3 regions of the Polaromonas sp. P4_F4 genome follow, and region 1 is predicted to be linked to each of the others. Evidence: predicted binding sites of a transcription regulator. Region 1 holds the regulator's gene; each other region holds the start of a gene.
The links. The regulator LexA, encoded in region 1, represses DNA repair genes until DNA is damaged. The targets are predictions, from matches to a motif close to ACTGTATNNNNATACAGT.
Positions count from the first base shown of each region.

Region 2: the regulator LexA is predicted to act here: its motif matches at 5,084-5,101, upstream of imuA (translesion DNA synthesis-associated protein ImuA).
Region 3: the regulator LexA is predicted to act here: its motif matches at 2,812-2,829, upstream of AC1DUR_RS12215 (PA0069 family radical SAM protein).

Region 1 covers NZ_JBFUJO010000016.1:111,482-119,110, forward strand. Annotated here, with positions in the region: gene lpxK (tetraacyldisaccharide 4'-kinase) at 1-630, shown strand, start outside; gene AC1DUR_RS17130 (Trm112 family protein) at 611-793, shown strand; gene kdsB (3-deoxy-manno-octulosonate cytidylyltransferase) at 816-1,595, shown strand; gene adk (adenylate kinase) at 1,789-2,445, shown strand; gene AC1DUR_RS17145 (asparaginase) at 2,497-3,447, opposite strand; gene lexA (transcriptional repressor LexA) at 3,607-4,311, shown strand; gene AC1DUR_RS17155 (hypothetical protein) at 4,461-4,829, shown strand; gene AC1DUR_RS17160 (D-2-hydroxyacid dehydrogenase family protein) at 5,021-6,028, shown strand; gene AC1DUR_RS17165 (3-hydroxyacyl-CoA dehydrogenase) at 6,265-7,629, shown strand, end outside.
Region 2 covers NZ_JBFUJO010000001.1:26,139-33,767, forward strand. Annotated here, with positions in the region: gene AC1DUR_RS00135 (error-prone DNA polymerase) at 1-2,771, opposite strand, end outside; gene AC1DUR_RS00140 (Y-family DNA polymerase) at 2,781-4,265, opposite strand; gene imuA (translesion DNA synthesis-associated protein ImuA) at 4,225-5,046, opposite strand; gene AC1DUR_RS00150 (disulfide bond formation protein B) at 5,278-5,784, opposite strand; gene AC1DUR_RS00155 (nuclear transport factor 2 family protein) at 6,080-6,586, shown strand; gene AC1DUR_RS00160 (GNAT family N-acetyltransferase) at 6,780-7,358, shown strand; gene AC1DUR_RS00165 (carboxymuconolactone decarboxylase family protein) at 7,526-7,629, shown strand, end outside.
Region 3 covers NZ_JBFUJO010000009.1:175,106-182,734, forward strand. Annotated here, with positions in the region: gene AC1DUR_RS12200 (amino acid ABC transporter permease) at 1-484, shown strand, start outside; gene AC1DUR_RS12205 (L,D-transpeptidase family protein) at 481-1,011, opposite strand; gene AC1DUR_RS12210 (GNAT family N-acetyltransferase) at 1,071-1,511, opposite strand; gene AC1DUR_RS12215 (PA0069 family radical SAM protein) at 1,633-2,742, opposite strand; gene AC1DUR_RS12220 (hypothetical protein) at 2,913-3,179, shown strand; gene AC1DUR_RS12225 (DOPA 4,5-dioxygenase family protein) at 3,251-3,598, shown strand; gene AC1DUR_RS12230 (acyltransferase family protein) at 3,742-4,827, opposite strand; gene AC1DUR_RS12235 (NAD(P)H-dependent flavin oxidoreductase) at 4,864-5,817, opposite strand; gene AC1DUR_RS12240 (acyl-CoA dehydrogenase C-terminal domain-containing protein) at 5,959-7,629, opposite strand, start outside.

The DNA.
Region 1 (7,629 bases):
CTGCTGCTGGCGGCATACCCCTCCACGGCCGTCGTGGTGTGCGACGACGGCTTGCAGCACTACGCCCTTCAGCGGGATATTGAAATTGCCGTGTTTGATGACCGGGGTGTCGGCAACGGCTGGCTGCTGCCGGCCGGCCCACTGCGCGAACCGTGGCCAGAGCGCCAGCAGCAAGGCCTGGACCTGGTGCTGCACACCGGCCTGAAGCCGGCCTTTGAAGGATTCACCTCCAGCCGGCAACTGGCTGACCATGCCATTGCTGCCGATGGCAGCCAGATCGCCCTGGCCGCGCTGCAGGGCCGGCCTCTTGTGGCACTGGCCGGCATTGCCAATCCCGAAGCCTTCTTTGCCATGCTCAGGGCACGCGGCCTGGTACTGGAGCAAACCCTGTCATTGCCCGATCATCACGACTTTGGCGCCGACGATCTCGCGGCTTGTGCAGGCAAGACAGTCCTGTGCACCGAGAAGGATGCGGTCAAACTGTTTGGCAAGCCGGGCCTGGCGCCATTGCACCTTTTGGCCATTCCGCTGGTGTTTTCGCCCGAACCGGGCTTTTTTGGGGCGCTTGATGCACTGTTGGCGCCCCTGCTTTCTCAATTACCATCAAGCCATGGATACCAAACTGCTTGAACTGCTGGTCTGCCCCGTGACAAAGGGTCCCCTGGTCTACGACCGGGAAAAACAGGAACTCATCTCCCGCAGCGCGCGGCTGGCCTACCCGGTGCGTGACGGACTGCCCGTGCTGCTGGAAAACGAAGCCCGAACCCTGACCGACGAGGAGCTGGGACTGTGATGGTTGCCGGTTTCCTGCCCACATGAGCATGAGCATGAGTTTCACCGTCCTCATTCCAGCTCGCCTGGCCTCTACGCGCCTGCCCAACAAACCCTTGGCCGACATCGGCGGGACACCGATGGTGGTGCGGGTGGCGCAGCGTGCCATGCAAAGCACCGCCGCCAGCACGGTGGTCGCCACCGACAGCGCCGACATCATCGAAAAATGCAAGGCGTTCGGCATTGCCGCGGTCCTGACGCGTGCCGACCACCCCAGCGGCAGCGACCGGCTGGCGGAAGCCTGCACCGCGCTCGGCCTGGCTGACGATGACATCGTCGTGAACGTGCAGGGTGACGAGCCCCTGATCGACCCGGCCCTCATCGACGCCGTGGCACACCTGCTCAATGAACGGCCTGACTGCGCCATGAGCACGGCAGCGCATTCGATTGACCAGATGGCTGACCTGCTCAATCCCAATATCGTCAAGGTGGTGCTGGATGCGCGCCAGACCGCGCTGTACTTCAGCCGCTCGCCGATTCCTGCGGCACGCGACTTCGCCGGCACCGCCTGGTGGGAAGATGGCGAAAAGGGCAGCAAGCTGCCCAAACCGCTGCGCCACGTCGGCATCTATGGCTACCGCGTGGGCTTTCTGCGGCAGTTCCCTACCCTGCCCCAGGCGCCGCTGGAGCAACTGGAGTCACTGGAACAATTGCGCGCCCTCTGGCATGGGTACCGGATTGCCGTGCACATTACCGATAAGGCACCGGGCCTGGGTGTGGATACGCCGGAAGATCTGGCCAGGGCACGCGAGCTCTTTTCATAGCGGCCAGCCAGCTCACCCCGGCGTCTGTGTAAGCTGCCGTCAGGGGTGTACATGCTATCCTTGTACAAAAAGCAGGGGTGAGGTTTGCATGACGTGCTGGCAGCCCTCAACACCTGTCAAGCAGCCCATGGAGATACCGGCGCGCCGAACTCCCGGGTTGACTTCCTGAATTCATAAAAATCCGAGGACATCCATGAGACTGATTTTGTTGGGCGCGCCTGGCGCGGGCAAGGGGACGCAAGCGACCTTCATCTGCCAAAAGTACGGCATCCCCCAGATTTCCACCGGTGACATGCTGCGTGCAGCCGTCAAGGCAGGAACCCCGCTAGGCATAGAAGCCAAAAAAGTCATGGACGCCGGCGCGCTCGTGAGCGATGACCTGATCATCAACCTGGTGAAGGAACGCATTGCCCAGCCCGACTGCGCCAATGGCTTCCTGTTTGACGGTTTTCCCCGCACCATTCCACAAGCCGACGCCATGAAAGCTGCCGGCGTGAAGATTGACTATGTGCTTGAAATCGATGTGCCTTTTGAAGCCATCATCGAGCGCATGAGCGGGCGCCGCTCGCACACGGCCTCGGGCCGCACCTACCACGTGAAATACAACCCGCCCAAAGTCGAAGGCAAGGATGATGTCACCGGTGAGCCGCTGATCCAGCGCGAAGACGACAAGGAAGAGACCGTGCGCAAGCGGCTGGAGGTTTACAGCGCGCAAACCCGTCCACTGGTGGAGTACTACTCAAGCTGGGCGAAAACTTCGCCCCACGCCGCCCCCAAATACCGCGCCATCAGCGGCATGGGCGGGGTCGATGAAATCACGGAAAGAGCCTTCAAGGCCCTGTCGAGCTGAGGCGGCCCAAAGCCTCATCGGGCCGTTCTCCTGAACGGCATGCACCGGGCCTCAGCTCAGCAGGCGGAGCATCAGGTCCACCCGCGCCTTCACCGGGCTGAGCCCCTTTGAATCGGGAATGAGATCCCCCGGCTTGGGCAGCACCTGGCCGTCGGGGCAGCGCGTGGCGCGAACCACCGTGATGCCGCTGGCCTGTGCCTGGAGCAAAGCAGCTTCCAGCGCATGATGGATGGTGCCGTTGCCCGTTGTGGCGACAACCAGGCCCCGCACTCCCCGCGACATCAGGGCTTCCACCACTGCGCCACTGGCACCGGCATGGCTCATGACGATCTCAACATGCGGCCAGTCAGCCCCGCTGCCCAGGGCCGCTATTATTTTCAGGGTGTCCGGCGCCCGGTTTTCGTCAGCTTCAGGCCAACTCCTCAATAACCTCAGGCGCCCTTCTTCGACATAGCCCAGCGGGCCCGCATCGCCCGAACTGAAGGCGTCCAGCCGGTAGGGATGCACCTTCTGCACGTCCCGCGCTGTATGGATGGTGCCAGCGCATACGGCCACCACGCCCCTGGCGCCGGCGTGGCGGGCCACGGCCACGGCATCCAGCATGTTCTGCGGGCCGTCCGGTACCAGGGCCGTGGCCGGACGCATGGCGCAAGTCAGCACCACCGGCTTGGCGGGGCTGCACACCGCCTGTAAAAAATACGCGGTTTCTTCCAGCGTGTCGGTGCCGTGGACAATGACGATCCCCTCGACATCAGGCTGCGCCAGAAAGTGGTTGACGCGCCCGGCCAGCTTCGCCCACACGGCAAAGCTCATGTCCTTGCTATCGAGCTGCGCAACCTGCTCGGTGACCACAGGGCCGGCTTCGGCCAGCCCGGGAATCGCCGCCACCAGCCGATCAATACCAACCTCTGCGGCGGTGTAGCCGATGTTGTCCGAGGCGGTCGCGGCCCGGCCGGCAATCGTGCCGCCGGTACCCAAAATCACAATGGTTTGACGATTCATAAGAAGGATAAGAAGGGGACTTGCGTTCTTTGAAAAACTGGATGAAAATACAGGTACTGGATATTAAAACAGGTAAATACAAGGCAAGGTACGCGGTCATCCCTCAGCGGGCCGGTGCATCCAACCCAATCCAGGCTGACGAATCAAGGAGTCCCGGTCATGAGCATCCTGAACGAATTTCCGCATTTATCCTCCGAAGGTCCCAAGCTCACAGCTCGGCAGCAGCAAATCCTGGAATTGATCCAGAGTGCCATCGCCCGCACCGGCGCTCCGCCAACCCGCGCCGAAATCGCCAACGAATTGGGCTTCAAATCCGCCAACGCCGCTGAAGAGCACCTGCAAGCCCTGGCCCGCAAAGGCGTGATTGAACTGGTCAGCGGCACTTCGCGCGGCATACGCCTGCGCAGCGACACCTTGCGCTCCATCCATGAGTCCAGAGTCAAACAGTTTTCCCTGCCGTTGCAAAGCCTGGCCCAACTCGCCCTGCCTCTGGTGGGGCGGGTTGCTGCTGGCAGCCCGATTCTCGCGCAGGAACACATCGAGCAGACCTATTATTTTGAAAGCAGCCTGTTTCAGCGACAACCTGATTACCTGCTCAAGGTGCGCGGCATGAGCATGCGGGATGCCGGCATCATGGACGGCGATCTGCTGGCCGTCAAACAGGCCAAGGAAGCCAGGAACGGCCAAATTGTCGTGGCCCGTATCGGCGACGAAGTGACGGTCAAGCGTTTTCGGCGCACCAAGCATCTGATTGAATTGTTGCCTGAGAACCCGGATTTCAAAACCATTGTGGTCGAGCCCGGCGAACCCTTCGAGCTCGAGGGCCTCGCGGTTGGTTTGATCCGCAACACCATGCTCATCTAGACAACCCTTTCTGGTCGCACGACAGGTGGCGGGCGTTTGGTCATTGATTGGCCAACACCCTGGCGTTGCGGCCCCACTGGCGATTTAGCCAGCCCGAAATCCTGCCTGTAAACATTGGGGCGCAAGCCTCTCTAATTCAGGAGTTCATCATGGGAATCGTCAGTTTTTCAAATTCACCCGTATTCTCGGTTTTGCTTGCCCCCATGCAGGCCCTGGCGGCGTGGTTTGTGCCTGCGCAGTCCGCTTCAGACCCGTTTTCCGCCCCGGCCCGCACCCGGCGCACACCCCATCAGCTGGCCGTGCCCTTCAAGCCTGGCAGCACTCCCTCCCGGCGGTGCGCGGCCGCCGCACATGCCGCGGCAGCAAAAACCTCCGCCACCAGCCGCTTGAAGGTGGTGCGCGAGTTTGACGCGGCCGTCGGCCCCGCTTGCGCTGGCCGCATGGTCATATCCGGTCGCATGTCTGACGTCTGTGCAGAACTCGAGCGCATGGCTCAACGTGAGACCGCAGTCCAGTAAAGCCGGTGCGCCTTTGACACTTTGAGCCTGCCACGGCCGTTAGCCCACGGCACCGTGGCACCGTGGCGCCGCGCACTCATCGGCCCCTGAACTGCAGGGGCATGGGGAACAGGTTTCCTTCCGATACAAGTTGACGGCTTTCAGGCGCCACGGTTCGGAGGGAAGAAAAATCTTGCAGGCACAATATCGGCATGAATATTGTGATCCTCGATGACTATCAGGATGCCGTGCGAAAACTGAACTGCGCGGCCAAACTGGATGCATACCCTGCCAAGGTCTACACCAACACGGTCAAAGGCATAGGCCAGCTGTCCGTCCGACTCAAGGATGCCGATGTAATCGTGCTGATTCGCGAACGGACGCAGCTGAACAGGCAGGTAATTGAAAAACTGCCCAAACTCAAGCTGATTGCCCAGACCGGCCGCGTTGGCAGCCATATTGATATTGCAGCCTGCACCGAGCGCGGCATTGCGGTGGCGGAAGGCATTGGGTCACCGACCGCACCTGCCGAGTTGACCTGGGCACTGGTGATGGCTGCGATGCGCCGCATTCCCCACTACGTATCACACCTGAAGCACGGCGCCTGGCAGCAAGCCGGCCTCAAGGCCGCCTCCATGCCGCCCAATTTTGGCATTGGCTCAGTTCTCAAGGGCAAGACACTGGGGGTGTGGAGCTACGGCAAGATCGGACAAATCATCGCCGGCTATGGCCGGGCGTTTGGCATGCGAGTGATCGTCTGGGGGCGGGAAGCATCGCGCGAACGGGCGCAGGCTGACGGTTTTGAAATTGCCGACAGCAAAGCCGAATTTTTTGAGCAAAGCGACGTGCTCAGTTTGCATCTGCGTCTGCATGATGAAACACGCGGCATCGTGACCCTCGAAGATTTGTCACGCATGAAATCAACTGCCTTGCTGGTCAATACCTCGCGGGCCGAGTTGATCGAGCCTGAGGCCCTGATTGCCGCGCTCAACCGCGGACGCCCCGGACTGGCGGCTGTCGATGTCTTTGAGTCCGAACCGATTTTGCAAGGCCACGCACTGCTGCGCCTGGAAAACTGTATCTGCACACCCCATATCGGCTACGTGGAGCAAGACAGTTATGAAATGTATTTCGGGGCGGCCTTTGACAATGTCGTGAACTTCATCAAGGGAACGCCGACAAACATCGTCAACCCCGGTGCCCTGCAAGTGCGCCGCTGATTTGCCCTGATGCCGGGTACTGCCAGCACTGGGCCAACGCTGGCACGGGAGGCCGGATTCAATGGCCTCCAGCCTCAGCCGGAATCCGCTTTTTTTCTGTTGCCCGGGTTTCTCCCTCAAGATATCCTGCGGCTGTGCCACCGGCGCATGCCAGAGGCAGTCGCAGCCGGGCATCTTCTCGCGAGCAGGATTGCGGCACAGTCCTGTCGTTTGCGCCTGCGTAATAATCCTTTTCCATGAAACCAATTTACAAAACCGTTGGCATTGTTGGCACAGGTGCCATGGGCCGTGGCATTGCCCAGATTGCCACGCAAGCCGGGAGCGTCGTCAAGTTGATGGACAACCAGGCGGGCGCGGCGGAAAAGGCGCGGGAGGCCATCTGCGCGCAGTGGGACAAGCTGGTGGAAAAAGGCCGGATGGAAACCACCGCTGCGGCCAGCCACAAGGCCAGCCTTCTGACGGCCGGCACGCTGGCCGATCTGGCGGACTGCGAACTGATTGTGGAAGCCATTGTGGAGCGGCTGGACGTCAAGAAAGCCCTATTCGCCGAACTCGAGACCATCGTGTCGGCGCATACCGTGCTTGCGACCAACACCTCGTCGCTGTCCGTGACCGCCATTGCGGCCGCGCTCAAACACCCGGAACGCTTCGCCGGCTACCACTTTTTCAATCCCGTTCCGCTGATGAAGGTGGTGGAGGTCATCGCCGGCCTCAAAACCGATGCAGCCGTGTGCAGCGCATTGGCCAGCCATGCCCGCCAGATGGGGCACACGCCGGTGCAGGCCCAGGACACTCCCGGCTTCATCGTCAACCATGCGGGGCGGGGCTATGGCACCGAAGCGCTGCGCATCGTCAGCGAAGGCGTGGCTGATTTCGCCACCATAGACCGCATCCTGCGGGACCAGGCCGGCTTCAAGCTGGGCCCCTTCGAGTTGATGGACCTGACCGCGCTGGATGTGTCGCATCCCGTGATGGAGTCCATTTACCACCAGTACTACGAGGAAGCGCGCTACCGCCCCAGCGTCATCACGGCGCAACGGCTGGCGGGCGGCATGCTTGGCCGCAAGACCGGCGAAGGTTTTTACCGTTATGCCGACGGTGTCATGCAGCTTCCGGCCGAAGCACCTGTGCCCCAGGTCGCAGAAATGCCGCCGGTCTGGGTTTCGCCCAGAGCATCCCGGCGCTCGGAATTGCTGCAATTGCTGAAAAATCTCGGCGCCAAAATCGAAACGGGCCAGTCCGCGTCGCCCCAGGCCCTGGTGGTGGTGGCGCCCCTGGGGTTTGACATCACCACGGTGGCCGTGGTGGAGCGGCTGGACCCGGCGCGTACCGTGGGTATAGACATGCTGATTGATGACGCGGCGACCCGGCGGCGGGTCCTGGCCACCAACCCGGCCACCCGTACCGACATGCGCGACGCCGCCCATGCCCTGTTCGCCCGGGACGGCAAGGCGGTGAGCGTGATACGGGACAGCGGCGGATTTGTCACGCAGCGCGTCGTGGCCACCATCGTCAACATTGCCAGCGACATCTGCCAGCAAGGCATCTGCAGCCCGAAAGATCTTGAAACTGCCGTGACGCTGGGGCTGGGCTACCCGCTC
Region 2 (7,629 bases), on a different contig from region 1:
AGGATGTTTTCGCCCTCGGGCGTGTCGGGCAGCGCCAGCGGTGTTTCATGCGTGGGCACGGACTTGAGCAGCCGCGGCGCCGGTTTGATGGCCGAGGCGTCCCACACCTGCTGGCGCCGGTGGCCGGACAAGGGCAGCAAGGCATCGGCAGCGGCCAGCGCGTTGATTTCCAGCGTATTGAGCCGGGCGCGCGACACCAGGTCTTCGGTTGAGCTGAAAGCCGCCTGCGCCCGCGCCTCCACCAGACGAATGGCAGCGTCTTCGCGCAGGCCGGACACCAGGCGCAGGCCCAGGCGCACCGCCGGCTGCCCTGCATGGATGCCGGGATGGCGGGGCATGACATGCGCTGCCGCCGGCTCCAGCGTGCAGTCCCAGTGGCTGTGCATCACATCCACGGCGCGCACTTCCACGCCGTGCCGGATGGCGTCCTGCACCAGTTGTGAGGGCGAATAAAAGCCCATGGGCTGTGAATTGACCATGGCCGCCAGGAAGCAGGCCGGCTCGTGGCACTTGAGCCAGCAGCTCACGTAGACCAGCTTGGCAAAGCTGGCGGCGTGGCTCTCGGGAAAGCCGTAGTCGCCGAAGCCCAGGATCTGGCTGAAGATGCGCTCTGAAAATTCGGCGCTGTAGCCATTGTTGACCATGGCATTGACCAGGCGGCCATGAAAGCGATCCACCCCGCCCTTGCGCTTCCAGGCCGCCATGGAGCGGCGCAGGTCGTCGGCCTCACCGGGCGTGAAGTCGGCAGCGATCATGGCGATCTGCATCACCTGCTCCTGGAAGATCGGGATGCCCAGCGTGCGTTCCAGGGCCGGGTTGAGCGCCGGGTATTCAGGCTTGATATCGCCGCCCTTGCGGAGGATTTCGCGGTTTTTCAGGTAAGGGTGCACCATGCCGCCCTGGATGGGCCCCGGCCGGACGATGGCGACCTCCACCACCAGGTCGTAGTAATTGCGCGGCTGCAGGCGCGGCAGCATGGACATCTGCGCGCGGCTTTCGATCTGGAACACGCCCACCGTGTCGGCTTCGCAGATCATGTCGTAGGTTTGCGGGTCTTCCAGCGGGAGGGTGTGCATCTGATCATCGCGTTGCCGGGTTTCATTGACCAGGCTCAGGCAGCGTCTGATGGCCGACAGCATGCCCAGCGCCAGCACATCGACCTTGAGCAAACCCATCGCCTCCAGGTCGTCTTTGTCCCACTGGATGATGCGGCGGTCTTCCATCGAGGCGGGCTGCACCGGCACCAACCGCGTGAGCTTGCCCTGCGTGAGGACAAATCCGCCCACGTGCTGGCTGAGGTGGCGCGGAAAGCCGATCAGCTGGGCCGACAAATCCAGCCACTGCAGCACCGGCCCCGCCTGGCCCGCCAGGCCGGCTTGCCTGATTTTTTCTTCCAGCACCTCGCTGCCGTCAAACCAGAAATGCTCTTTGGCGAACTGGTCTATCAACCCGGGCGCCATCGCCAGCGCCTTTCCCACATCGCGAATCGCGCTGCGCGGCCGATAGCGGATGACGGTGGCGGCAATGGCGGCGCGGTCATGCCCGTACTTTTTGTAGATGTACTGGATGACCTCTTCGCGCCGCTCGTGCTCAAAGTCCACATCGATGTCAGGCGGTTCGCTGCGTTCGCGGCTGATGAAGCGCTCAAACAGCAGATTGCTTTCAACCGGGTTGACGGCCGTGACGCCCAGGCAGTAGCAGACCGCCGAATTGGCCGCCGAGCCGCGCCCCTGGCACAGGATTTTCTGCTCATTCGCAAAGCGCACGATGTCATGCACGGTGATGAAGAACATCTCGTATTCAAGCTCTTCGATCAGCGCCAGTTCAAACGCAAGCTGCGCCCCGATTTTCCGGGGAATACCGCGCGGATAGCGTGTGTGGGCCCCCTGCCAGGTCAGCCGCCTGAGCCAGCGTGCGGGCGTTTCGGCAGGCGGCACCATGTCTTCCCGGGGGTAGCGGTACAGGTTGCGGATCTCGTCGAGATTGAAGCTGCAGCGCGCCGCCACCTCCAGCGTGGCACGCAGCAGCGCGGCCGGGTAAATGCCGGCCAGCCGCATGCGCGGGCGCAGGTGCGCCTCGGCATTGGCCTGCAGCGCAAAGCCACATTCATGCACCGGCCTGCCCAGCTTGATGGCCGTCATCACGTCGTGCAGCGGCTTGCGCGAGCGCTTGTGCATCAGCACGTTGCCGGCCGCCACCAGGCGTATGCCGGTGTGCTCCGCAACCTCCTGCAGTTGCTGCAGGCGCAGCGCGTCGTCCAGGCCTTGCAGCAGTTCGACGGCCAGCCAGGCATTCGGGCCGAACAGTCCTTTGGCCCAGGCAGCGTGCGCGCCCAGCGCTTGCACATCGATGGCGTCGGGCAAAGGCGACAGCAGGATTTCGCAATCGGTCAGCCGTGAAAAATCCGTCTCACCCATCGCAACGCGGTAGCTGCCCTTCTTCACCTCGTCACCGGCACGGCGCGCTTCGGTGATGAATTCACACAGGTTGCCCCAGCCTGCCGCGTTGTGGGGCAGCACCACCAGCCTGAACGCATGGCCGGTCTGCACCAGAAACTCGGCCCCCGGCAGCAACTGCAGACCGAGCTCCCGGGTCACTTCATGCGCCCTCACGACACCGGCCACCGAGCATTCGTCAGTGATGGCCAGCGCCTTGTAGCCCAGCTTGAAAGCCCGCTCGGCCAGCTCCTGAGCATGCGAGGCGCCGCGCTGGAAGCTGAAATTGCTCAGCGCATGCAGTTCGGCGTAATCGGGCAGCACGTAGGCGGACATGCGTTCCTCTCAGGCAAAAAAACCGTGCAGGTACCAGGCGCGCTGTCGCGCGGCCTCGGGTGTGGCGCCCAGCCTCTCGCTGTAAATCCAGAGCAGGCCACCCTGCTGGCTGCGGTAAATGAAGTAGTCGCGAAGCGCCCACGGCTTTTCACTGAGGCCGGCGCCGCGGGCGGCGTCGCTGTCGGCCAACAGCCATTCGGCGGCCTCCAGCCGCTGCGGCCCCGTCAGGCGATGCAGCTTGCCCTGATAGACCGGGCTGTTGCCAACGGTGGCCAGTTTGAGCGGCTCGGGCAGCAACCAGGTCGGATACAAAGCTTCGGTCTTGATCTCCGGACCAGGGGTTTTTGAAGCATCTCTTGAACGTTTCAACCCTCCAGCCCGGACAGGATTTTTATGCGCAGCGATCGATTGAATCACCCCCCTGGCATGAACCCAGCGTTGCATCAGCTCCGGCCGATGGTCCGCGCAAGGCTGCCAGGCCTGCACCTGCGCATCGCCCAGGCGGGCGCTCAGCCGCTCGACCAGTTCCACCACGCTGTCACCCTGTTCGCGCGCCTCCATTAGCAGGCTGCCGGTGGCGGCGACCGAGTCGGCCAGCAACTCGGTGGCCAGTGACTGCAAGGTCAGGCTGTGCACCGGCGCCGGCAGCTTTTGCTGGGCCAGGTGCTCCGCCACCAGCCGCGCCACATGGCGAAGGTCTTGCGCGGGCTGGGCCGTGCGGATCTCCAGTTCGCCGGTCGGCGCCACGTCGCGGCGCTTGTCCAGGTGCCAGATGATTTTCAGGGCGCACAGCCCGCTCTGGCGCCCGAGCAGCCAGGCGTGCAGGTGAACCAGCAGCCGCTCCACACCCGCCATCAAAGCGGGGGCGTGAGTGACCAGTGCGTTGAGTTCCAGCTTTTCCTCAAAGTGCTCGGGCAGCACCTGCCACTCGTAGTTGTCGGGCGTGCTGCCGCGGGCGCGGTCCAGCGCCTCCAGCAACTCCGCGCCAAAGCGCCGGGCCACGCCGTCACGCGGCAGGCGCAGCAGGTCGTCCCAGTTGCGGCAGCCAATGCGCTCCAGCACGCCCAGATGCGGGCGGGCAGCCGTCAGGGTGTGCATGGGCAGGTCGGCCACGCGCTTTTTCACGGTATCAGTCTGAGTCTGGCCGTCTTGCAGCCGCAAACGGCCAAGCGCTATCAAGGACGTCGCGCCTTGCGCCCGTTTTACCTGGGCCTGCAACCCGTTTTCTTCAAAAAAAGCAGCCAAACGCTGCTCCAGCAGCTGCATCAGCCGCGCCAAGCCGCCAAAGAGGCGCAGGCTGCCCGTCACGTCCATCAGCACGGCCTCGTCCACCAGCGCCACACGCGGCGTAAAGCCCAGCGCCATGCTGGCCACCGCCCGTTGCACGGCAGCGGCGTCCAGTACCAACCGCTGCGCCGCAGCGGCGTCCAGCACCGGGGTGGCTGGGCCCGGCTCAATGGTGGTCGAGATGTGCAATGCGATCCAGCAGCGCATGGATGGGGCCCTGAGGTGAAGTGACAAGAGGCGACACCAGCGAAGGCAGCAGCATGAGCGCCGGAACGCCGGCTTCTTCCCGCTGGCGCCGCGCTCTTTCGCGGCTGGCGGCCAGCAGCGCCGCCAGCCGGGCCGGCCGGGTATCGAGCAGCACCGGCGCGGCCAACGGCGGGCCGCGGCGTTTGAGCACGCTGACCAGCAACTGGCCCGCCTCGTTCACCGCGCCTTCAACCAACAACCGCAGCGGCGCGGGCGACGACTCATGCTGCGCCCGCAGCGGCCTGAAAACAAACAGCAGCTTGTTGTGCGCATGGGCTGCAATCTGCAGGCGGCGCACATGCGCGCTGCGCGCATCGGGCAGCCAGGCCAGCACGCTGTGCACGTCGGCGCACTGCAAGGCTTCGCGTGTGGCCCACAGCAGCGACGGCGCGTCACCGGGCTTGCCGTGAATGCTGAGCAGGCGCTGCATATTCAATTGGCGCGCGCCCAGCGCCGGGCCAAAGGGCAGCCAGGGCGCGCCCGCCAGCACCGTCAACAAATCAGGCGCCGCCGCCTGCATGCAAGCCAAAGCCGGCGCGACCAAACCCCATTCGTGTTGCCCAGCCTGCGGCTGCAGCACCTCCACCAGCGCACCCTGCGGCCAGCCGCCGCCGGGCAACACATGGTTGAGCGCCGCATAGCCCGTGTCCACGGTCTGCAGGCTCGCGCTGCCCAGCTCGCCCGCGCGCCACACGTGGGCGAGGTCCGGCTCGGCGCGGGCCACAGGAATCGGTGAAAGCATGGGGTGGGCTCAATCAGGGGTGAAAATTCAATCAAATACTGTATTTATGTACAGTATATTGCCTGACTCATGCCCTGTGCAATTACCCCTTCGCCCGGCTCGGGCGTGTAACGCCCTGCCCGTTTAACAGACTGATCCCATTAACGAAAAACATGAAAACGAAAAGGGCCGGGGTAGTCGACCCGGCGCCCAAGGAGAAAGAGAAAGCGGGAAAGCGAAAAAGCGCCGCCCTCAGCGCTGGCGAGCCAGGCGGGTGATCAGGACCAGTCCCACCAAGGCAATCGCCACAAAGCACAGAAACGACCAGTTGGCAATCGACAGGCCCAGAAAGGTCCAGTCAATTTTGGTGCAGTCGCCACTGCCCTTGAAGATCATCGGAATCGCGCGCTTGAGCGGAAAGGTTTCGATCATTCCGTAAAAGTCACGGCCGCAGGAGGCAATCTCAGGCGGGTACCACTGCAGAAAACTCTGGCGGGCCGCCACAAAGGCGCCAAAGCCGGACAGCAGCACCAGCAAGCCCGAGCCCGTGATCAGCAGCCCCCTGCTTTTGGCTACCGCGGTGATACCTGCAACCACAGCCACCAGCACCAGCGCGTAGCGCTGCACGATGCACATGGGGCAAGGCTCCAGGCCAACGACATGCTGCAAGTACAAGCCAAAAGCCAGCAGGGCCACACAGGCCACGGACACCAGGGCCAGCACACGGCGTGGCATGGCGTCGAAATACGTCAAAAACATCGGGAACCCTCTTTTTGGATTGATTGTGAATTGTCCGATGGTTCGTGGGTTTGGGAGAGGATAAGTTCCCGGGCGAGGTGGCGTGCAACTTGTTCAGCCAAGGAAATCATGAAAAAATTCGGGACCACTTGGCCAGATTCATCGACCTCCCCACCTATACGGATCAACGAGCTCACCCAATAGCAGCAAACGACTTTCCTGAATTCTGCGCGACATGTTCTCCCGCCATGCGCCAGTTTTTCCGCAGTCTTGCGGGACAAATCAACGTCAGAGGACGTAACTCGGAGGTCACATCATGAACAAACGTCACCTGCTTCTTCTTGGCGTCTCTGTCTTGGCGCTTACCTTGCCGATCGCGGTGCATCCACAGCCTGGGCCCGCCACCGAGGAGCAGAAACTGCGCGAGGTATTGCGTAACTATGAACGAGCCTGGAATCTCCATGATGCCAATGCGTGGTCGTCATTCCTGACTGACGATATTTGGTTCACGCAGGCGAGGGACAGCTACGGCCGTCAAAAAGGTCGAGACAACGCAGTGGATTTGTTCAAGTCCAATTTTCTGGATTCAGAACTGGCCCAACAGGTTGTTCGGATACGGATGATGCCGGATGGTACGGCCACTGTCGCCATGAGTGAGGTGCTCTCGTACCTGCCCAAGACCGATGGCAAATACAAGACCGTATTTGAGAGTGACCCGGTAATCAGCCGATGGAGAAAGGAAGGGGGCACGTGGAAGATGTTTTTCTTCACATCACACAAAGGTTGGGCCCTCGACCAGTTGAAAAAGGACGGAGTTGAGTAGTCGGCAGCTTGCCAAGTCTGGTTTGGGGGGTTGGCAAAACCAATATACCGTCACATTTCATGCAGACCAGTGGACCAAGCTCATGACAGCAAACCATTTTTTCGAATTTTGCGCGCAATGCTATTCCGCAACGCCCTATGTTATTTCGCAGTTTTGCGGGATGTCTCAAAGTTAGGCGCCTCAGGAGACACCCATGAAACTCACAGTCGCGCCTCTCACACCCGAGCGCTGGCCTGACCTTGAAGCAATATTTGGTGCCAAAGGCTGTTCAATCGCTCGCGGTTGCTGGTGCATGGCTTACCGCCTCAGCGGGGCACGCGAACCGCCGCCTTCGGGAGTGACTCATGCACAAGCGAATCGTGCTGCGCTGAAAGCACTTGTCGATGCCGGCCATCCGCCAGGCCTCATCGGCTATCGAGGCAAGGTTCCAGTCGGCTGGGTGTCCATAGGCCCACGCGAGGAGTTTGCCAGGCTCAAGCGCTCGTCCGTGATGAAGCCTGTTGACGAACAACCCGTGTGGTCCATCGTCTGCTTTGTTGTACCCGCCGAGCACCGCGGCCAGGGCGTTGCGCAGGCGCTTCTCAAGGGAGCTGTTGCCTACGCCAAGGAGAACGGCGCCTCGCTGGTCGAGGCCTATCCTGTGGACAAACCTGCTCGTTCCAACGACGACTTTATGTGGTTTGGGGCAAAGTCCATGTACGACAAGGCCGGTTTCCAGGAAGTCGCGCGTCGCAAGCCACAGCGGCCCGTCGTCAGGCTCAGCACCGTCTGACTCACCGATGTCGAAGGCGTCTACCCCTTCTACTGGGACTTCCCCTCAACGGCCTGAATTCCCTGCCCACCATCAAGCAAGGTCATAACATGCTTATCTCTCCGCCCCCCGAATCCGAAGCGACTTCTCGCGTCTACCAGTCGAGCCTTGACAGTCAGGGATTCGTGATGAACCTGACAAGAGGCTGGGCATGGAGGCCGGATGTCTTTGACGCATTCGCAGCACTACGCTCCCAACTTACCGACAACTCGTCCCTTGGCAAGCGGGAACT
Region 3 (7,629 bases), on a different contig from region 1:
CTGCATGCGCGGCACGCCGCTGCTGGTGCAGCTGTTTGTGATTTACTTCGGCCTGCCCAGCATTGGTATCCAGTTCGACCCGATCACGGCGGGCATCCTGGGGTTGAGCCTCAACGTCGGCGCTTACCTGTCGGAAACGATTCGTGGGGCGATCAATGGTGTGGAGCACGGGCAGTGGAATGCCGCCCGCAGCCTGGGCCTCACACAGGCGCAAACGCTGCGCTACGTCATCGGCCCGCAAGCCCTGCGGCTGGCCGTTCCCAGCCTGTCCAACAGCCTGATCAGCCTGATCAAGGACACCTCGCTGGTCTCGGTGATTGCCGTGGGCGAACTGATGCTGGCCACCAAGGAAGTCATTGCCACCACCTTCCAGCCCTTCCCGCTGTACCTGGCGGCGGCTGCGATTTACTGGGCCATGAGCGCATCGTTTGAAACGCTGCAGAAAAAGCTGGAAGTGCGGCTGAACCGCAGCTACCTGCGCTAGCGTGGCGCCGGGGTGCCGGGCGGATCGGCATCAGCAGCCGGCCCGGCCTGAATCCATACCTCGGTGCCGGGCTCCACGAGGTCGAACAGTTCCATGATGTCCGCGTTTCTCATGCGCACGCAACCGTGAGACAAGGGCTCGCCCATGGGCAGGCCGTCCGGGCATCCGTGGATGTAGATGTACCGGCGCATGGTGTCGACCGCGCCAAAGCGGTTCTTGCCCGGCTCGCGGCCGCAGAGCCAGAGAATGCGGGTCAGGATCCAGTCCCTGTCCGGATTCGCCTCGGCCAGCCCTGCTGAAAACATCTCCCCCGTGGGTCTGCGTGCGACAAAAACTGTCCCTGCCTCGCAGCCCGCGCCTATCTTTGCCCGAATGACGTGAGCGCCCCGCGGCGTGCAGGCGCTGCCTTCCAGTTCGCCGGGGCCGTTCCTGGCGGTCGATACCGGATACGCGCGCACAAGCACACCGCCACAGTAGAGGCGCAGCGCCTGGTCGTGAAGGCTGACAAGGATTCGAAGGCTTTCCACGTGTCGTGTCACATCACAACCTGCGCAAGCTTGTCGGGGTGCTGCCCGGCAATGCGCTTTCAGGTTTCATTGAGCAAACCGTCCTTGAGCGCCTGTTCCTGGTTCGCAAAAATGGCCATGGCCGTCGCCATGCGCTTGAACCCGAGCTTGCGGTAAAACGGCTCCTTGCCGGGCACCGCGTACAGGATGACCTTCTTGTGGCCTTTGGAAAGCCGCACCAGCGCCGCAACCATCTCTTTGCCCAAGCCGGAACCCTGCCGCTCCGGCGCTACCGCGATGTCGCAGATGTAAGAGCAGTCCTTGCCGTCCGCCACGGCGCGGCCGGCGGCAATCAGCGTGCCGGCGTCATACACAAAGCACTTGAACATGCTGTTGGAAAACACGACCTGAAGGTCGGCCGGTTTCTTCTCGCCCAGAGGCGCCACCCGGTAAAGGTTGGAGAGCGCTTCCCAGTCCTCCCCATGCATGCCTTCCGATGAATACTTCCACTCGAGCGCCAAGGTGAACTCCTTTTACTTTCAAACGGTGGCGTGCCCTGCAGGCCAGGTCGGCCAAACGCACGCTGCTTTTTCAGACACTTTTTGGACTATAGCCCGCGCACCGAATTGCCGGCGCGCCGCCTCAAAACAGGCTGCCCTGCCCCGCCGCCCCCGGCGGCCTGAACTGGCTCAAATCCAGTTCAATGCGCTGGCGGTTAAAGCCCAGCCGGCTGCAGGTTTTCTCAAAACGCTGGCGTATCAGGTCGGCCCACAGGCCCGCACCCTTCATGCGCGAAGCGAAATCGCTGTCATAGTCCTTGCCGCCGCGCATCTCGTGAATGCGCGCCATGATGCGTGAGGCACGCTGTGGGTAGTGCAGCTCCAGCCACTCCTTGAAGATAGGCGCGACCTCCCATGGGAGGCGAATGACGGTGTAGAACGCGGTGCGCGCGCCCGCTTGCCAGGCGGCCGTGAGCACCTGCTCCATGTCGTCATTGACAAAGGGAATCTGCGGCGCCACGCTCACGCCCACCGGCACGCCTTCGGCGGCGAGCCTCTCGATGGTGCGCAGCCGGCGGTGTGGCGCTGCGGCGCGCGGCTCCAGCTTGCGTGCCAGTTCGCCGTCCAGCGTGGTGATGGTCACATAGACGGCAGCCAGCCGATCGGCCGCCATGGGCACGATCAAATCGAGGTCTCGTTCGACACCGCTGGATTTGGTGACCAGTGAAAACGGATGGCGCGCCTCCTGCAGGACTTCGATCACGCCTCGTGTGAGCCGCAGTTCGCGCTCCACGGGCTGGTAGCAGTCTGTCGCCGAACCGATGTTGAGCAGTTTGGGCACGTAGCTGCGTTTGCCGAGGTCGGCTCGCAGCACCGCGGCAATGTTGCGCTTGGCGATGATCTTCGTCTCAAAGTCCAGGCCGGGCGAAAGGTTGAGGTAGCTGTGCGTGGGCCGCGCATAGCAATAGACGCAGCCATGCTCGCAGCCCCGGTAGGGGTTCAGGCCGTAGTCGAAGAAGATGTCGGGAGAATCGTTGTGCGAAATGGCGCTGCGGGCGTCTTCCATCATCACTTCCGTCTCAATACGCGGAACCTCGCCGATCACATCGCCGGTTGCATCGCCTGTTGCATCTTGCAAGGTGCCCCAGCCATCGTCGTAGGCATCGCGCGCATTTTTCTCGAACCGGTGTGCAATGCGCGTGGCGCTGCCCCGGCCCTTGATGGCATGGAGGGGGATTTTGACCTCGGTCATGGGACTCAAACGGCCTGGCTGGCCGTGTTTTTGGCGTCAATAAACAAGCACTTGGGCAGCTGGATAAATACTGTATTTATGTACAGTATATTGAATTCTCTGCCAGCCGGCAAGCGGCCTGCAGCCCGCCTGGAGCGGTTTCATAATGCTGATTTGTACCGGAGGTTCACATGGCTCATGTACTGGCAAAACTGCGCGGCGCCCGGCTGGCGGATGTGAAGGCGCAGCTCGACAAGGATGCAGCCAGCCATGCCGAGCAGGGCATGTACCTGGAGCACCTGTGGCAAAACGCCGAAGATCCCGCCGAGGTTTTGTTTCTTTTTCAGGTGACGGACCTCGACCACTGCCGGCAACTCGTGAAAACAACCCACGCGCAGGCCCGGCAGCAAGATCCGGCTGCGCACCTGCCCGAGATGACCTTTCTGGCGGGCCTGTAAACCCCGCGGTCGCGGCGGGGAAAGCGGATGACAGGACAATTGCCCATGCATTCACTTTTTGGCCACCAACCATGACCAAGCGCCCCGAAAACGTCCACGACCGCTACCACGCCCATGTTTATTTTGGCCCCGCCACCGTGGCGCAGGCCCGAGCGCTGTGCGAGCAGGCAGGTGAGCTGTTCGGGGTGGCCGTCGGCCGTGTGCATGAACGTGAGATTGGACCGCACCCGCACTGGAGCTGCCAGCTGGCATTTGACCGTGTCCAGTTTGAGCGCCTGATCCCGTGGCTGGAGCAACACCGCAACGGGCTTGATGTGTTCGTGCATGGCGTCACGGGCGATAACCTGGCCGATCACACGACCCATGCCTCATGGCTGGGCGAGCCCTCTGAATTGAAGCTGGACATGTTCAGGCGTTGAGCGGAGAGCCGGAAATGCAATTGCTATTGATTTGACAGCGCTGCGGCCGATGCGAAAGACTGCGGTTTTTTATACGCTGCTGGCCCTCACCCCAACCCTCTCCCAAAGGGCGAGGGAGCGAGAAAAAGCCTCAGATGCGGGAGTTATGGTGAAAGGGGTCGCGCCTTGACCGCGCCGCGTGCAGGTAGCTGGCGGGATTCAACGCTTCTGTACAGCACCGCGCCCGCCAGCAGAGACAGCAGGAAAGCGATAAACAAGCCCAGCGTGTTGGCGATCAACTGGGTCGGCCAGAAATAATTCACCACGGCATTGACCAGCAGGCACACCGGGAAGTGAATCAGAAACACCGAGTACGAGATCTGGCCAAGCTGCAACAGCCAGCGGGGCTCCCGCCATTGCCGGGAAACAGCGCTTGTTTGCAGCCACACCAGGCCCAGCGCCACCACCAGCGCCAGGGCAATACGGCCCCTGAAATCAAGCAGCAAAGCCGCCACGCCGAGCAGGACAATGGCCAACAGCCACTGCGCCTGTTGGGCCTTGCCTGCCACCCGCGACGCCCAGAAAGCCAGCATGCCCAGGGCGTAAGAGCCGAGAAAATACAGCGCTGTGACGTCCAGCCCGGCGTGGCGGTTGAAGAAGAACAGCGACGCCGCTCCCAGCAACAGCATCAGGCCCACGCCGAGGTGCGCAGGCGTCTGCGACCAGCGCTGCTGCAGCCTGCGTGCAAAAGCGAACACCAGCACGCTGCTGACGAACAGCTGAAAATCGATCGCCACGTACCAGACACCCGCCGACAGGGCCTCCTGGCCCAGCACATCCTGCAGCAGCAGCACGTGGGCGACCACCTGCAGCAAACTCGGCGCAGCAGGCACAGACGGGTGCGCAAACCACGGCCGCACCAACGCGGCCACCAGCACGCACACAGCCAGCGCCACCAGATAGGGCGGCACCAGCCGGCGGTATCGGCGAAGCATCAGCCGGCCCGGTTGCGAGAAAACCGCGCTGCCCTCGGGTGCCAGCGAACTGGCAGCCAGAAAGCCGCCCACCACCAGGAACACCTGCACCGCCATGCGGCCATAGTCGTAAAGCCAGCCTATCAGGCCCGGCACCGCCGTGTGAACCACGTCCGACATCGGCCCATAAAAAGCCAGGTGGTGCCAGACGATCAGTGCGCAGGCAATGCCCTTGAGGGTATCAATACCGTGCAGACGCTGGTCGGTTGAACGCATGAAGGCCGGGATGAACGCCAGCGAGCGTGACGGGGACTAGAGCGCCAGCCGAATGCGCGCTTCTTCGTACTCGCGCTTGAGCTGGGCGACGAAACCGGCGGCGCTCTGCACTTTGCTGACCGGTCCGATGCCCTGGCCGCAACCCCAGATGTCCTTCCAGGCCTTGGACTTGTCGCCGCCAAAGTTCATCTTGCTCGCATCGCTCTCGGGCAGGTTCTCGGGGTCCATGCCCGCGGCGCGAATCGACGGGGCCAGGTAGTTGCCGTGCACGCCGGTAAAAAGGTTGCTGTAAATGATGTCGTCAGAATTGCCTTCGACGATCGCCTGCTTGTAGGCGTCGGAGGCCCGGGCTTCTTCCGTGGCGATAAACGCCGAACCGATGTACGCAAAATCGGCGCCCATGGCGCGCGCGGCCAGCACTGCGCCACCGGTGGAGATGGAGCCCGACAGCGCCAACGGGCCGTCAAACCACTGCCGAATTTCCTGGATCAGGGCGAACGGGCTCTTGACGCCCGCATGGCCACCGGCGCCGGCCGCCACGGCGATCAGGCCATCCGCACCTTTTTCAATCGCCTTGCGCGCATGCTTGTTGTTGATGATGTCGTGCAGCACCACGCCGCCGTAGCTGTGGGCTGCGGCGTTGATGTCTTCGCGCGCGCCCAGGCTGGTGATGTAGATGGGCACCTTGTACTTCACGCACAGCGCCATGTCGTGCTCCAGCCGGTCGTTGGACTTGTGCACGATCTGGTTGATGGCAAACGGCGCGGCGGGCTTGTCGGGATTCGCCTTGTTGTACGCCGCCAGGGTCTCGGTGATCTCGGCCAGCCAGTCCTCGAGCTGCGCGGCAGGACGTGCATTGAGCGCGGGCATGGCGCCGACCACGCCGGCCTTGCATTGCTCGATCACCAGCTTGGGGTTGCTGATGATGAACAGCGGCGAACCGATGATGGGCAGCGGCAGATTGTTCAGCGGCGCGGGGAGTCTGGACATGGCGTCTTTCAACAGGTCAGTGAAGCAGAAATATTAAAAAAACAGGTCTCTGGCCCATTGAAAACAGTCGAGAAACAGGCAAGAAACAGGCGCAGATAGCTATCACATTAATAGCGTGATAGCGTAATAGCGATTGAGGTTTTAAAACGCTTCCAGCGCCAGTGCAGTCACGCAGTCCGCACCTTCAACAATGCTGTCGCGCACACCGGGAGCCTTGGTCAGCAGGTGGTCGGCATAAAAACGGGCGGTGGTGATTTTGGCCTTCATGAAATCGGCGTCCACGCCCTGGGCAAGCTGCTCCTGGGCCACCAGCATCGAACGCGCCATCTGCCAGCCGGCCACCACATTGCCTGCCAGCATGAGGTAGGGAACGCTACCGGCAAAAACGGCGTTCGGGCTGGCCTTGGTGTTGCCCGCGACAAATTCGACCACATCCACAAATGCTTCCCGGGCGGCCTTCAGCCGTCTGGCCACCGCCACCGCATCGGCATTGCCCTGCCGGATCAGTTCGTTTTCGGTCGCTTCAATCTGCTTGGCAATCGCCTTGGCTGTCTGGCCGCCATCGCGGGATGTCTTGCGGCCCACCAGGTCGTTGGCCTGGATGGCCGTCGTGCCTTCGTAAATCGTCAGGATTTTTGCATCGCGCATGTATTGCGCAGCGCCGGTTTCTTCAATAAAACCCATGCCGCCGTGAACCTGTACGCCCAGCGACGTGACTTCCAGGCTCATCTCGGTGCTGTAGCCCTTGACCAGCGGCACCATAAATTCGTAGAAGGCCAGGTTTTGTTTGCGCACCTCGGCATCGGGATGGTGGTGTGATGCATCGTAGGCCGCTGCCGCGACCGAGGCCATGGCGCGGCACCCTTCGATGTAGCCGCGCATGGTCATCAGCATGCGTTTGACGTCGGGATGATGGATGATGGGCGCACTGGCTTTGATCGATCCGTCAACGGGGCGGCTCTGCACGCGCTCCCGGGCAAAGCTCACCGCCTTCTGGTAGGAACGCTCGGCCACGGCAATGCCCTGCATGCCAACGGCATAGCGCGCCGCATTCATCATGATGAACATGTACTCAAGCCCGCGGTTTTCTTCACCGACGAGGTAGCCGACGGCGCCGCCGTGGTCGCCATACTGCAGCACGGCCGTGGGCGATGCCTTGATGCCCAGCTTGTGCTCGATGCTGACGCAGTGCACATCGTTGCGCGCACCCAGGGAGCCGTCCTTGTTGACCAAAAACTTGGGCACGACAAAAAGGCTGATGCCCTTCACGCCTTCGGGTGCGCCGGTCACGCGCGCCAGCACCAGGTGCACGATGTTCTCGGCCATGTCGTGCTCACCATAGGTGATGAATATCTTGGTGCCGAACACCTTGTAGGTACCATCGGGCTGCGGTTCTGCGCGGCTGCGCACCATGGCGAGATCAGAGCCCGCCTGCGGCTCGGTCAGGTTCATGGTGCCGGTCCACTGTCCGCTGACCAGCTTTTCAAGATAGACCGCCTTCAAATCATCGGAGCCGGCCGTCAGCAGGGCTTCGATGGCGCCGTCACTGAGCAGCGGGCACAGGGCAAAACTCATGTTGGCCGAATTGAGCATCTCGCCACAGGCCGCGCCTATGGTCTTGGGCAGGCCCTGGCCGCCAAACTCGGCCGGATGCTGCAGGCCCTGCCAACCACCTTCCGCGTATTGTTTGAAGGCCTGCTTGAAGCCAGGGGTGGTGGTGACCACGCCATCTTTCCAGCTCGAAGGATTTTTGTCGCCCTCCCAGTTCAGCGGCGACAGCACGTCCTGGTTGAACTTGGCGCACTCTTCAAG